DNA from 3 places in the Methylomonas sp. LWB genome. Region 2 is predicted to be linked to each of the others. Evidence: riboswitches for the same ligand, from Rfam matches in the RefSeq annotation. Region 2 holds a riboswitch; each other region holds the start of a gene.
What was found. Region 2 has a riboswitch for cyclic di-GMP ahead of BJL95_RS17860 (PEP-CTERM sorting domain-containing protein). Riboswitches for the same ligand answer to the same signal wherever they lie in the genome.
Positions count from the first base shown of each region.

Region 1: linked by a shared signal. The riboswitch ahead of BJL95_RS01905 (VPLPA-CTERM sorting domain-containing protein) and the one ahead of BJL95_RS17860 (PEP-CTERM sorting domain-containing protein) in region 2 are both predicted to bind cyclic di-GMP.
Region 3: linked by a shared signal. The riboswitch ahead of BJL95_RS02320 (hypothetical protein) and the one ahead of BJL95_RS17860 (PEP-CTERM sorting domain-containing protein) in region 2 are both predicted to bind cyclic di-GMP.

Region 1 is NZ_MKMC01000004.1:67,170-71,135, forward strand. Features, by position in the region: gene arsB (ACR3 family arsenite efflux transporter) at 1-926, shown strand, start outside; cyclic di-GMP riboswitch class I at 1,824-1,947, shown strand; gene BJL95_RS01905 (VPLPA-CTERM sorting domain-containing protein) at 1,986-2,747, shown strand; gene BJL95_RS01910 (hypothetical protein) at 2,811-3,966, shown strand, end outside.
Region 2 is NZ_MKMC01000045.1:361,533-365,498, forward strand. Features, by position in the region: gene BJL95_RS17850 (hypothetical protein) at 1-396, opposite strand, end outside; gene BJL95_RS17855 (VPLPA-CTERM sorting domain-containing protein) at 393-1,157, opposite strand; gene BJL95_RS17860 (PEP-CTERM sorting domain-containing protein) at 1,266-2,084, opposite strand; cyclic di-GMP riboswitch class I at 2,187-2,263, opposite strand; gene BJL95_RS17865 (MlaD family protein) at 2,784-3,776, opposite strand; gene BJL95_RS17870 (ABC transporter ATP-binding protein) at 3,773-3,966, opposite strand, start outside.
Region 3 is NZ_MKMC01000005.1:25,578-29,543, forward strand. Features, by position in the region: gene BJL95_RS02310 (hypothetical protein) at 1-593, opposite strand, end outside; gene BJL95_RS02315 (VPLPA-CTERM sorting domain-containing protein) at 622-1,407, opposite strand; gene BJL95_RS02320 (hypothetical protein) at 1,543-2,313, opposite strand; cyclic di-GMP riboswitch class I at 2,414-2,490, opposite strand; gene BJL95_RS02325 (ABC transporter permease) at 2,923-3,930, opposite strand; gene BJL95_RS02330 (non-ribosomal peptide synthetase) at 3,932-3,966, opposite strand, start outside.

The DNA.
Region 1 (3,966 bases), on a different contig from region 2:
CCCAGGCTTCGGTCGGTACCACCAACGTCCCGATCGCGATCGGTCTGATTCTGATGATGTATCCGCCGCTGGCGAAAGTGCGTTACGAGGAACTCGGCGACGTGTTTCGTAACGGCCGGGTGTTGGCGCTGTCGCTGGTGCAAAACTGGCTGATCGGTCCGCTGTTGATGTTCGGCTTGGCGGTCGGATTTTTAGCCGACTATCCGGAATACATGACCGGCTTGATCCTGATTGGCCTGGCCCGGTGCATTGCGATGGTGATCGTCTGGAATGAACTGGCGCGCGGCGATAACGACTACTGCGCCGGGCTGGTGGCCTTTAACAGTGTGTTTCAAGTGCTGTTTTTCGGGGTTTATGCCTGGTTGTTCGTCACCGTGTTGCCGCCGCTGTTCGGTTTGCCGGGCAGTTTGGTGGCGGTGACGATCGCCGATATTGCCCAAAGCGTGTTTATTTATTTGGGGATTCCGTTCATCGCCGGTTTCGCGACGCGTTGGCTGTTGGTCAGAGCCAAGGGCAAGGATTGGTACCAGCAGAGTTTCGTACCCAAAATCAGCCCGCTGACGCTGATCGCGTTACTGTTTACGATCGTGACGATGTTCTCGTTGAAGGGCGAATTGATCGTGCAATTGCCGCTGGACGTGTTGCGTATCGCGCTACCGCTGTTGATTTATTTCGTCGCGATGTTTCTGGTCAGTTTCGCGATGGGCAAACTGATCGGCGCCGACTACGGCCAAACCACGACGTTGGCCTTTACCGCCGCCAGCAACAACTTCGAATTGGCGATCGCGGTGGCGGTGGCAGTGTTCGGCATCGACAGCGGCGCGGCTTTCGCGGCGGTGATTGGGCCGCTGATCGAAGTGCCGGTCATGGTCGGCTTGGTGAACGTCGCGTTCGCGATTCAACAGCGCTGGTTTGTCGGGCGCTAGTCCCGGCAGGTTTCGGCGTTCTCGCCAGCACCGGCTTTTTCGAACGATCGATCCCCCTGTAACCTCGGTTTCGGTCAATTTCTCGCAATTCGGCGTCAGCCGCCGCATGCCCTCTACATCCGGCCCTATTTCTCACTGGTGTTTCTCGGGCTGAGCCGGTCTAAGCCCGGACCGGCGTGCCCTTCGACAGGGCGAACGGTATTTAAGAGCCGGGTTAATAGGTCCCGCTCCGGCGGGGAAGCACAAACACGCCATTCCCAATGCCACGGGCATCCTGACTTTGCAAGCTATAGTTTTCCCGTTTGGGAAACTCCGGTAGGCGGCGTTTTAGCGGCGACCGAGTGTTTAGCCGCGAATCGCCGATAACCACGGTTAGCGCGTTTGCAACGCCGGGCAAAGTCAGTCCATCAGTGCTTGGTCCCCGCGACAGCGTCTAACGATTAGTACAGTTGCCCTCTCGCCGATATTCGTTTCCGGCCAATGTTAAGTCCTCCAATCGTTGGGCGGGCGGCCGATGCCGCACGCCAAATTCGACAGTCCATGTCGGATGCGCCCAATTTAGCCTGTTAGGTACGCGGTCCGTGGCGGCAACGATTCGCCCTTGAAAAACAACGTGCTGCGGCATTCGGCGATGTTTCGGCGTATCACGCATGTAATACATTTCACGATTCTTTAACAGAGCTGTAACGGAAACTTATTGATTTGTTTGGAATAATTCGCCGCAACTGAGATGGCAGGGAGCCGCGGGATCTTGGTTGATGCGGAATTACAGGGAACAGGGAAGACCAGCGAAGGGAGCGGCAAGAGGAAGAAGGTAGGGAGTAGGTTGCAATACGGACACATGGTAGCGGGGATAGCGACACCACTCGAGGTGTTAGAAGTTTAGTGAGCAGGTAAGCGTGTAAAAGCCAAACTCGCCGCGAGGCGGGGACGGAAAGTTTCAGGTCTTGGCTTGGGTCGGTCGCCGGGGATGGCGGCGGGCGGTAGGAAGCCGACAAGCCAAGACGGCTGGGCTGTCACCTTATGTATTTTTTAAATCTTAAACATAAGGAAACCATTATGAAATCTTTAAACAAAGCCTTGTTGGCGGCGGCGATGTTCGCTGCCACCGGCGCGGCGAATGCGGCGATCAACAATACTAGCGCGGCTACGGTCGAGGCCTATTTGTCGGTATACGACAAAAGCCAAACCTTGACGTTCACGCTGGATTTGGGCGTGCTGATGAGCGATTTGATCGCCAACGTCGCCAACGACAGCTATACGCTGAGCTACGATTTGAGCCTCAATGACAACTGGAACACCTTCGCCAGCGGTATGGATGCTTCGCAAACCAAGTTCGCGGTTGCCGTCGGTTTCGGTTCCAAGCAGTTGATCACCGGCATGACCGAGATTGCTAAATACAACAGTTTGCAACAATCCACAGTCCCTGGTACTGCGATCAAAAACCATGCGAATCAGATCAATGGCGGACAAGTCGCCGATAACCCCGGCGCTACTGGAAACGATTATGCCGCGAATCTGAGTTCGTTGGTGTACGACGCCGATACCCCGAATACCGGGCAACACAATGACTTCAACAGTATCTTCGGCACGGTCAGCTTGGCCCAAGCCAATATCGCCTACGGTACCTCCGGCGATTTCTGGTACTACAACGGCATTCAGCCTCACACGCTGGCCGCCGGTAAATGGACCCTGGCCGGCAATCTGCTGAGCTTCGGTCCGGCCCCGGCCAATGTGCCGCTGCCGGCCGCGGTTTGGATGTTCGGCGCCGGCCTGATGGGCTTGTTGCGCGCGACTCGCCGCAAATACGCCGCCGCATAAGCGGTATTCGGAGCGGCGTTGGCGCCGCTCCGGTTTGACGATTTTTTACTCGAGGAACTACCCATGAAAAACTTAGTATTAGGCACCGCGATCAGCGCCTTGTTGGCCGCATCAGGTGTGCAAGCCGCGACCGTCAACGATCCGATTCCGGTCGACGGCAACAACTTGCCCATCATCGACGCCAGCCAAACCAACGTGTTGTATTTGTCCGGCGCCTCCGCGGCGGTCAACTTTATCGAAAAACTGATCACCGATTCATCGGTACCGGCCGCCGATAAAGTCTGCGACACTACTAAAAAAATCTGGAAATACAAAGACAGCCTGACCGGTTCCGACCAAAACGCTTATTTGTGCACCCGCGCCACCACCAACAGCAATGTACCGACCAACAAGCCTTACATCTTGGTCTACAAACGCAGCGCCGGCGGTTCCGCGTTCGGCGTTAGCCCTATCATCGCCGAAGCCAATGGTAACACCGCTAGTGCCACGATCGAGTATTTGAAAATCAGCTCGGCTTGCACCTCCAACACCTTGCCGGTCGCCGGTTCGACACTGGGTTTGATTACCTGCCCTTACGACTTGGCCGATGCCAGCAAATACAGCACCCACATCTCCGACTTCGGCATTTCCGACGTCGACCCGGCGCAATTTACCGGTAACAACGCCCCAGCCGGCTATCTGGACGTGAATGCTGACGACGTTGCTAAATTGACCGTGAAAAGCGCTTCGGCGGTGACCTTCGGCGTGCCCGTCACCAAAAAACTGTATTTTGCATTGCAAGCCGCCCAAATCGCCAACGGTTCCTTGGCGGGCTGCGCGGTTGGTGCCGAAACCGAGGCCTGCATGCCTAGCCTGAGCTCGGCTCAAATCGCATCGATTCATGCGGGCAGCTGGGCGGACTGGAACCAATTGAAAGTGACCGGTTCCACCGGTTTGTACGATTGGGTCCAAGCCAATGCCGCCGCTTACTTGCCGGGTTCCTCGTTGTTGCATACCTGCCGCCGCGAAAACGGTTCCGGTACCCAAGCTCAATCCAATATCAAGTTCCTGCATGATCCTTGTACTTCGGCTGCTTCCGCGACGGCTCCGGCTTCCGACGCACTGGCCTTGGGTTTCGGCGAAGGCGACGGCTATCCGATGATCCACGAGAACAACACCTCGGGTTCGGTCGGCAACTGCTTGGACGAGCTGAACGACGGCAGCAACGCCGCCAACGGTT
Region 2 (3,966 bases):
CGGATCGAAATGCAGACTTTGGAAATAAAAATGGCCGAACGCGTCGACATCCAAGGTCGGATTGCTGCGTCCCTCGCCCGGCGTGATAGCGCCGCTAAAATGCCAACTCGCCCCGCCATCGGCCGAGTAGGCCCAACCGGCTTGACGAAACGACGACGCCACCGAGTCGAATTGCCGCCAAGCCGCGACAAGGTTGGTGGGATCGAGTGGATTGATCGCCAGCGCGGGCTCGTTAGCCGCGTCGCCGACAATATTATTGCCGTCCGAATCGACGTTGATTTGTATGCTGGCGTAGGCACCGAATCGGTGTGGCGCGTTCGCCGCGACCGCATTCGAGCCGGCCGCCGCGATCCACGCCGCGCTACTTAACCACGCCATCGCGGAAACGCGCGTCATAGATGGCGCCTCCGCATGCCAATGCGCGCCAAACCGCCCAAACCTGAAACAAATAGCCAAATCGAGGCCGGAACCGGTACCACCGAAGTATGCAAACTGATATTTCCGACGATAGCATCGCGGGTGCCGAACAAATGGTCATAGCCTTCGCCCAAACCCAGTTCGCCGCTCAAATCCAGCGAACCGTCGTGAATATCCAGCACGACATTGAACAAATTATAGGATTGGGAGCGAAACGACACATGATTGTACAAGGACCATGCGGAACGGCCGGATGCGCCATCCATATTGGCGGCGTCGTATTCCAGCGCGTAGTCGCCGGATAAAATGCGATTGAATTCTGATCCTGTATCGACCCGGAACCGAAACACGCCGGATAAACCAATGACGCCGGTAACGGTCGAGGCGAAATTGGCCGGATCGAATTCGATCGTGGTCGGTTTTGCGTGGCGCCCGGTCAGATTGGCGACATGCGTGCCGTTCACTGAAAACGTCAGGTTCTTAGCCGGAATTTCGGCGACGCCCGGCACGATATGATCTTCGAGAATTTGCGTGGCGGTGCGGCTATTCGCGGCCGGGGCGTCGAAAAATTCCTCCAAGTACATCGAAGGCGCGGCGGTCGCGTCAATCGCGATTGCGTCGGCGAGCGCGTCTCGATCGAGATTCACCACCATGGTACCGCCGGAAACCGTGGCGGCGGAAACAGGCGGCGATAACGCGGCCAGCAGTGCCGCGGCAACGAGCGCGCGCGACCCTATCATTTGAATATGCATAAATTTGCCAGAGGAAGTCATTTCCGTTGAGAGCCGATGCGCAAAATACCCGAACGACTTAGTCGTCCGGATATTCGGCCGGGTCAAGGTTGCCGGTTACGCGGCGATCGGTGCCGACTTGCGACGCCGCGATGCCAGCACGCCGAACAGACCGCTACCGAACAACCACGCGGCGGCCGGCAATGGAACGGCGGCGGGAACCGGCGAAATCAGACTGAAGGTGCCGGCCATGCCGGCGGAATTGGAACCGTCGCCACCGAATAAAAAGGCCGATGTGTTGGGCGACCACCAGAGCTCGCCGGTAAAGGCCAGGCTATCGCCGTCGGTGGTAATACTGATATTACGGGTGTCGAAGGTATTGGAAGCAAAACTGACGTTGTTGGTTAAGGTCCAACCGGTGTTGGTGCCGTTGTTTCGCGCGGCGATATAAGAGAATTTGTAGTCGCCGGACAGCAGCGTGCCGGTAAAGCTACCGCGCGTCATATACACGCCATCCAAACCGACCTGACCGCTCGCGGTCAAGCTGGAGGCGTTCAGCAGATGGTCTTGATCGGACGCCCAAGTCAACGTCGTCGCTTGATTACTGCGCCCGCTGCCGCCGATATAACCGGTCGGTATCCCGGTGCCCGCCAAACTGCTTGGATTCACGTCGTAACTTAATATGTTCGGCGCCGGATAGGTATTCGTCGGAGTCGCGACCATATCGTTCGCGGTCAAGGTGTCGGCCACCGCCTTATCGAAAAAATTGGCGACGTAGTAAGAGGTAATCGAACCTTCTCCCAAGTTCAAGCCGGCCAATAAGTCGTTTGGGTCGTTGAATGCGATATTGAACACACCGCCGTTCAAGGTACCGGCGTTGGCTAGATTGGTCGCCGCAAGCGCCGCCGCGGCAAACCAGGTTTTTCCTAACGTCATTTTTTTTGATCCATGAAATTGCATATTTAATTCCTATAGGCTTGAAAGATAGATTTTCGGTAGCCGATTCGAACGCTTCGAACCGACGCTTACTCTCGTTCGAGAGGCAACCCGGCTGTCTTGAACCAAGACCCAAGGCTTTCCGGCTCCGTCTTGCGGCGGATGTGGCAAATTTACCGTCGATACCGCACCTTAAACTCGGCTCGACTCTCGCGGCCTCTCCTGATCCGCTCTTGCCGGCACGCTGTCCAGATGCTGATTCCGAAAGTAATTTCCGGTGCGGCGAACAGACTCAAGCAGTTAGTGTGCCAGCCATACCTCGCTAAAACCGGGAAACGGTGACCGGCTGTCGGTGGCGCTATTGGAGTCCAGAACCGAGTCATCGCTGCTAAACTGGGGTACACAGAGAATCTGAACATCGTCGACTGCGGTCGACGGGGCGCATGAAAAGCAAACGGACAAACCCATTCGCCTATTTTTTGCTGAGTGATTTCACTCAATTAATCTCAACTATAGATAAGCTAAGTTATTGAAACAAAATTAAAATTAATATTCCTACCGCAAATGCCCAATGCACTTCGCGGCGTATAACATAATTTATTAAATTTAAGATTAATTGATGCCTAAAACCGGACTGACGCCGGAAAACATCGTTTCAGCGGGACCGGCGAAACGAGGGTGCCGCAAAGAGTGGGAAAGTTATTTGCCGTAAATCAAGGCTTGCGGCTGGCGTTCCAGCCCCTCGGCCAAGTCTTTGAGCGAACGCGAGGCGTTGCGCACTTCCAGCAAGGCCTGGTTCAACGGCGCATCGGCGTCGGCCAGCGTCTCGACCGCATTCAGCGTGTGCCGCGATTCCTGCAGAACCTGGGTCGCGGCGGTCAGGCTTTGTTCGGCGGCGCGCAACACCGGCAGCAATTCCCGGTTGAAATCCCGCAGCGTGGCGCGGGTGTCGGTTAGCGCGCCGTTGGCGTTGCTCAGCAAGGGTTCGGTTTGCCGGTTCAGCGTCGCCATCAACTTTTGGGTTTCCTGTAAGGACTTCGCCAAGGCGGTCATCGATTGCTTGGTGTTATCCGACTGCAACAGATTGCGGATTTCGGTCAAGGTATCGGACAGATTTTTCAGGGTTTCCTCGACCGGCAATTGCTTGGCCCGGTTGATGATTTCGTCGGCGGTGTTGCGGATTTCGTCGACCGTAGTCGGCACGCTGGGCAGTTCCGGCAAATTTTTATAATCCAGTTTGACCAGATTGATCGGCTTGTCGCTGTAGAAATTTAGATCGACATACAGCAAGCCGGTCAGCAAGCTCTGAGTCTCCAATCGCGCCTTCAAGCCGGCTTCTATCATCCGTTGCGCCGCTTCCTGTTGCTGCTTTTTGGTGTGGCCGTGGCTCTCTTCGCCCGAGGTGTTGCGCAGCAAGGCCGGGTCGATTTCAATGACCACCGGTTTGTAGATTCGGTCGGTGTCGGTTTCCATCACCAACGAAATCTCGCTAACGTTGCCGATCTGCACGCCCTGCAGCTTAACCGGCGCGCCGACGTTCAAGCCGTTCAAGGCCGAGTCGAAGAAGATCACGAAGCGATTTTTGTCCTTAAAATAATCGCCGCCGCCGAAAATCATCACGCCCATCGTCAACAAAGTCAGCGCACCGGTCAAAAACAAACCGATCGCCAATGGATTGGCTTGCTTGCTCACAGGCTACTCCGAATACGGCCACCGGCTTGCCGGGATACCGAGGCATCGCCGCGCGTCAGGAAACGCACGATATTGGGATCTTTGGATTCCGCCAACAATTGCTTGGGCGGACCGCCGGCAATCATCGTATGGGTTTCGGCATCGAGAAACACCGAATTGTTGCCGATCAGGAAAATACTATCCAAGTCGT
Region 3 (3,966 bases), on a different contig from region 2:
GCGCTAAACGAAACGTTATTCTGCAAATACCAGCCGCCCGGCGTGCCCGAAACACCAAAGGCATCCCACATGGTCTGCCGCGCCTCCGGGTCGTATTTCAGCGAGTAATCGCCGTTCAGCAAGGTGCCGGAAAAGCTTCCTCGAAACATCTCGACGCCGGTCATGCCCATCGTGCCGGTACCCGCCAAGGTGTCCGAATCGATCGAGAAGTCCGGCGTCGTGGCTTGGACGTTGCGGCCGGAAAGCTGACCGCTGGGATTGCTGGCACTGACCGGCGTGATGTCGTGTACCAAGTTCACGGCTGGAATTTCGACACGCGTCGGATTATTGAAGTAAAACGACGAATCGGTGCGGGTCGTGTAATCCGACTCGATGGTGTCGAAATATTGCGCCAGAAAGTATCCCGGCTGGGTCAACGAGCCGAAGTTGGAGAGCGCTAAAGCATCGCGGTCCAGATTCATCGTGAAGGTGCCTCCGGAATTCGCGTTTAACAACGCGGCATCGGCCTGCGTAACGAATCCGCCGGCGACCAGCGCGAAAACCGTCGAAACCGCGGTCAAGTATTTTGATGTTTCAAGGCGATGGCATGTCATCGAAACCTCCTGTTAACTGATATCCCGATCAAGCGGATCGGTTGCGAAAACCGCTCACGCCCATGCCGATTAAGCCGGTCATAAACATCCAGACGGCGGCCGGCAGCGGGACCACGGAGGTTTGAAAGCTGAAGGTACCGATGCGCGCATTAGCATTGCGGGCCGGACCGGCCCCAAGATGATCGAATCCCCAACCGTAACCCAACTCGCCGCTCAAAGACAGCACGTTTCCGTTGATCTCGGAAACCACGTTAAACAACTCGAAAGCCACCGCTTTAAAGCCGAGGGTGTTGTAAATGACCCAATCCGAACTTTCCGGCGTTTTTAGCGCTTCCGCGGGATTATAGGTCAGCGTCATGTCGCCCATTAATACCCGGTTAGTGGGTGGCGCGACATCCACTCGATAACGCAGGCCGCCGGCCAGTCCGATAGAGCCCGACGCAGTGCCGGTAATGTCGTTAGGGTCGAACGTGAAGGTAGTGGCGCTATTGTGCCGGCCTAACGGGTTGTCAGCCACATGCGCGCCATTGACGGTAAATTTCAATCCGGTGGCCGGAATTTCGTTCGCCGCGTAATCGGTCAGATCGACGGGCGTATTGTAATCGCGCAACTCTTCAAAGGTTTTTGAGGCCAGCGAAGCGTCGTAGTATTCCTCGACGTATATGGATGGCGCAGCGGTCCTATCTAGATCGATACCGTTCTCGAAAGCGTCTCGATCGATATTGATAATCAGCGAACCGCCGGATACGGTAGCGCCGTGCGCGGATGTCGCGGCAAGGGTTAACGACAGCACGATCAGGTATAGAAATTTCATGCGTATTCCTTGAAAAAAATTGGGTTTCTAATAAGTCGCTTACCGGCCAAGTTCGGGCTCTACCCCCCGACCGTTAACGGAAAGCAAAGCGCCCCGCAGCCTTTTGCGACGGAAGGGTGAGCGGTCTGGTAAGGCTTAGGCGGATAAGCCCGATTTACCTCTGGAGGCGCCTAACAGGCCGACCAATCCGCTCCCGAACAACCACACGCCGGCCGGCAGCGGCACTGCGGCGGGCGCCAGATTGAAGGTACCCACTTTGACCGATGTGCTGCCGTTAAACAGCAAATTCCAGGAGTAACCCAAAGTGGAAAGATACAAATCGCCGCTTAGCGATAATTCGCCATTACCGTTGACCGACTCGGTGGCATTCACCAAGCGGAACAAGGCTGGATCTTGCGCGGGGCTACTAAAACCGGCGCTGTAGGTAAAGATATTCCACGTCCCACTGGCTTTTTTCAGGTAAAAATCACCGGGGTTCAGGTAGGAGCCGCCACCGGCGGGTTCCATCCGAAATGCACCGCTCAAGCCGATTTGGCCTGCCGCTGTGTTGCTGGCATCCATCGTCGTGGCCTCCTGCTTTCTCGCGCCGTAGCTGATGGTGGTGCCATTGGCGTTCACCGGCAACGAAACGCTGAAGGTCTCGGTCTGACTGAGAGCAACACCGCCGGTCGTGTCCAGATCGATCGGCGTTGCGTTATAAGTCTCGTCCCAAAAATTGGCGATATACCAACCTTCGGAACCGCCAACGGCCGAGGTAAATGCGGAATTGTCGATGGTCATATTCGCGACGCCGCTAACGAGGGCCGCGTTGGCATCGCCTGCCGTTAACAGACCGCCGCCGAATACGCTGATTGCCAGAACGCCGGCATAGGCCGCTTTCAAACTGTGTTTGTTTAATAGGTTCATTGTTTTCCTTACAAAACGATCTAAGATTGATTTAATGGGCAAAATCCAGGTCCCGATACGGATGGAAGCGCGTCACATCCCATTGCAGAGCCCAAAGTTCGAAGGCAACCCGGCCGTCTTATTCCAAGACCCGTGGCTTTCCGGCTCCGCCTCGCGGCGGATGTGGCGAAATTGCCGCTTCCGTGCGGCATCGCCCGAATCCTTGAGCGAGGTTTTCCTAGATTTCCGGCGGCTTTTCCGAACGGCGCAAGATGCCGTCATTCGGCAGCCGCCAAGGCTCGAAACCCAACGATACTGGCTTAGAGAGAGCGCCGCGAAACGCAAACCCGCCGACATAAACCTATCGTCATTTCCCGAGTTGCTGATCTAACAGCAAAGACCAGGCCAACAAAAAAGCCATTGTTTTACAACGACTAACATTTTTACCGACGGCCAAACAAACCCAAACCACGTGATTTGCCTCAGCAACTGCGTGAAATCACCTATTCAAACGATTTGCCGGTATTTGTGACAACTCCACGTATCTCGAAACCTAAGCCGCGTCGAATCAACGGGCGGAATGCGCCAGCTCCCGGTGAGTCGCACGGACCTCCATGGATTGACCGACCCTCAATCTTCCACCCATTTAAACCGCAGCGCGGCGGTCGTTAAAAACAACAGCGTCATCATCGACAGGGTAATCAATGCCGGCGCTATCTCGGCCAATCCGGCGCCGTCGATCATCACCGCGCGCGCGGCTTGCAGCACGTGGGTTAGCGGGAAAATCAGCGTCAGGTTCTGCAACAGCGCGGGTGCGCCTTCCAGCGAAAACCAGACCCCGGACAGCAGTATCATCGGCAAGGTCAGCAAATTCAGGATGCCCAACGCCAACTCCTCGCTACCGGTCCGGCTCGCCATCAATAAGCCGAGACTGATCAAAGTTACCGAACCGAGTACCGCTATCAGCGCCAACAAGGCATAAGCCCCCTGCACTAAAAAGTCGAACAAGACGTTCATCGCGACAAATTGCAGCACGACCGCCAGCATCAACAGCCCCAGCCGGCTGACGACTTGTGCCGACAGGAACTCAAAAGCGTTGACCGGCGAGGCTTTCAAGCGTTTAAGCACGCCGCTTTTGCGATACCTGACGATGGTAAAGCCGACGCCGAACAAACTGCCGTGCATGATGTTGATGGCTAAAATGCCGGGCAAAACCCAATCGAGGTAGCGCACCCGCCGCCCGGAAACCACTTGCTTTTTCCAGGTGGCGGCTCGATCGCCAGCCAGCAGGACTTTTTCCAGCAGATAGCCCTGCCCGGAACTGTCGTTTATCCAATAGCCGTTTTCCGCCCCCCCTTGCACCACCATATCCAGTTGATGATGCTGCAGTTTGGCTAACGCCTTATCCAGTTCCGGGTAGTCGATGAATTGCAGATATTGGGTGGTCTTAAACGCGGTAATCTGCGAATTAGCCTCGCCGGTCACGCCCACTTTAAACAGCGCGCCGTCCTGATCGTCGAATATCGCCGCTATGCCGACGATCAAAATCACCGGAAACACGAAATTCCAGATCCAGGTGGCTTTGTCGCGGATCAATTCGATATTGCGGGCTTTTAGCAATGCCAAAAAATGCTTCATCTCAACTTCTCAATGAGTGGCCGGTTAATTTAAGAA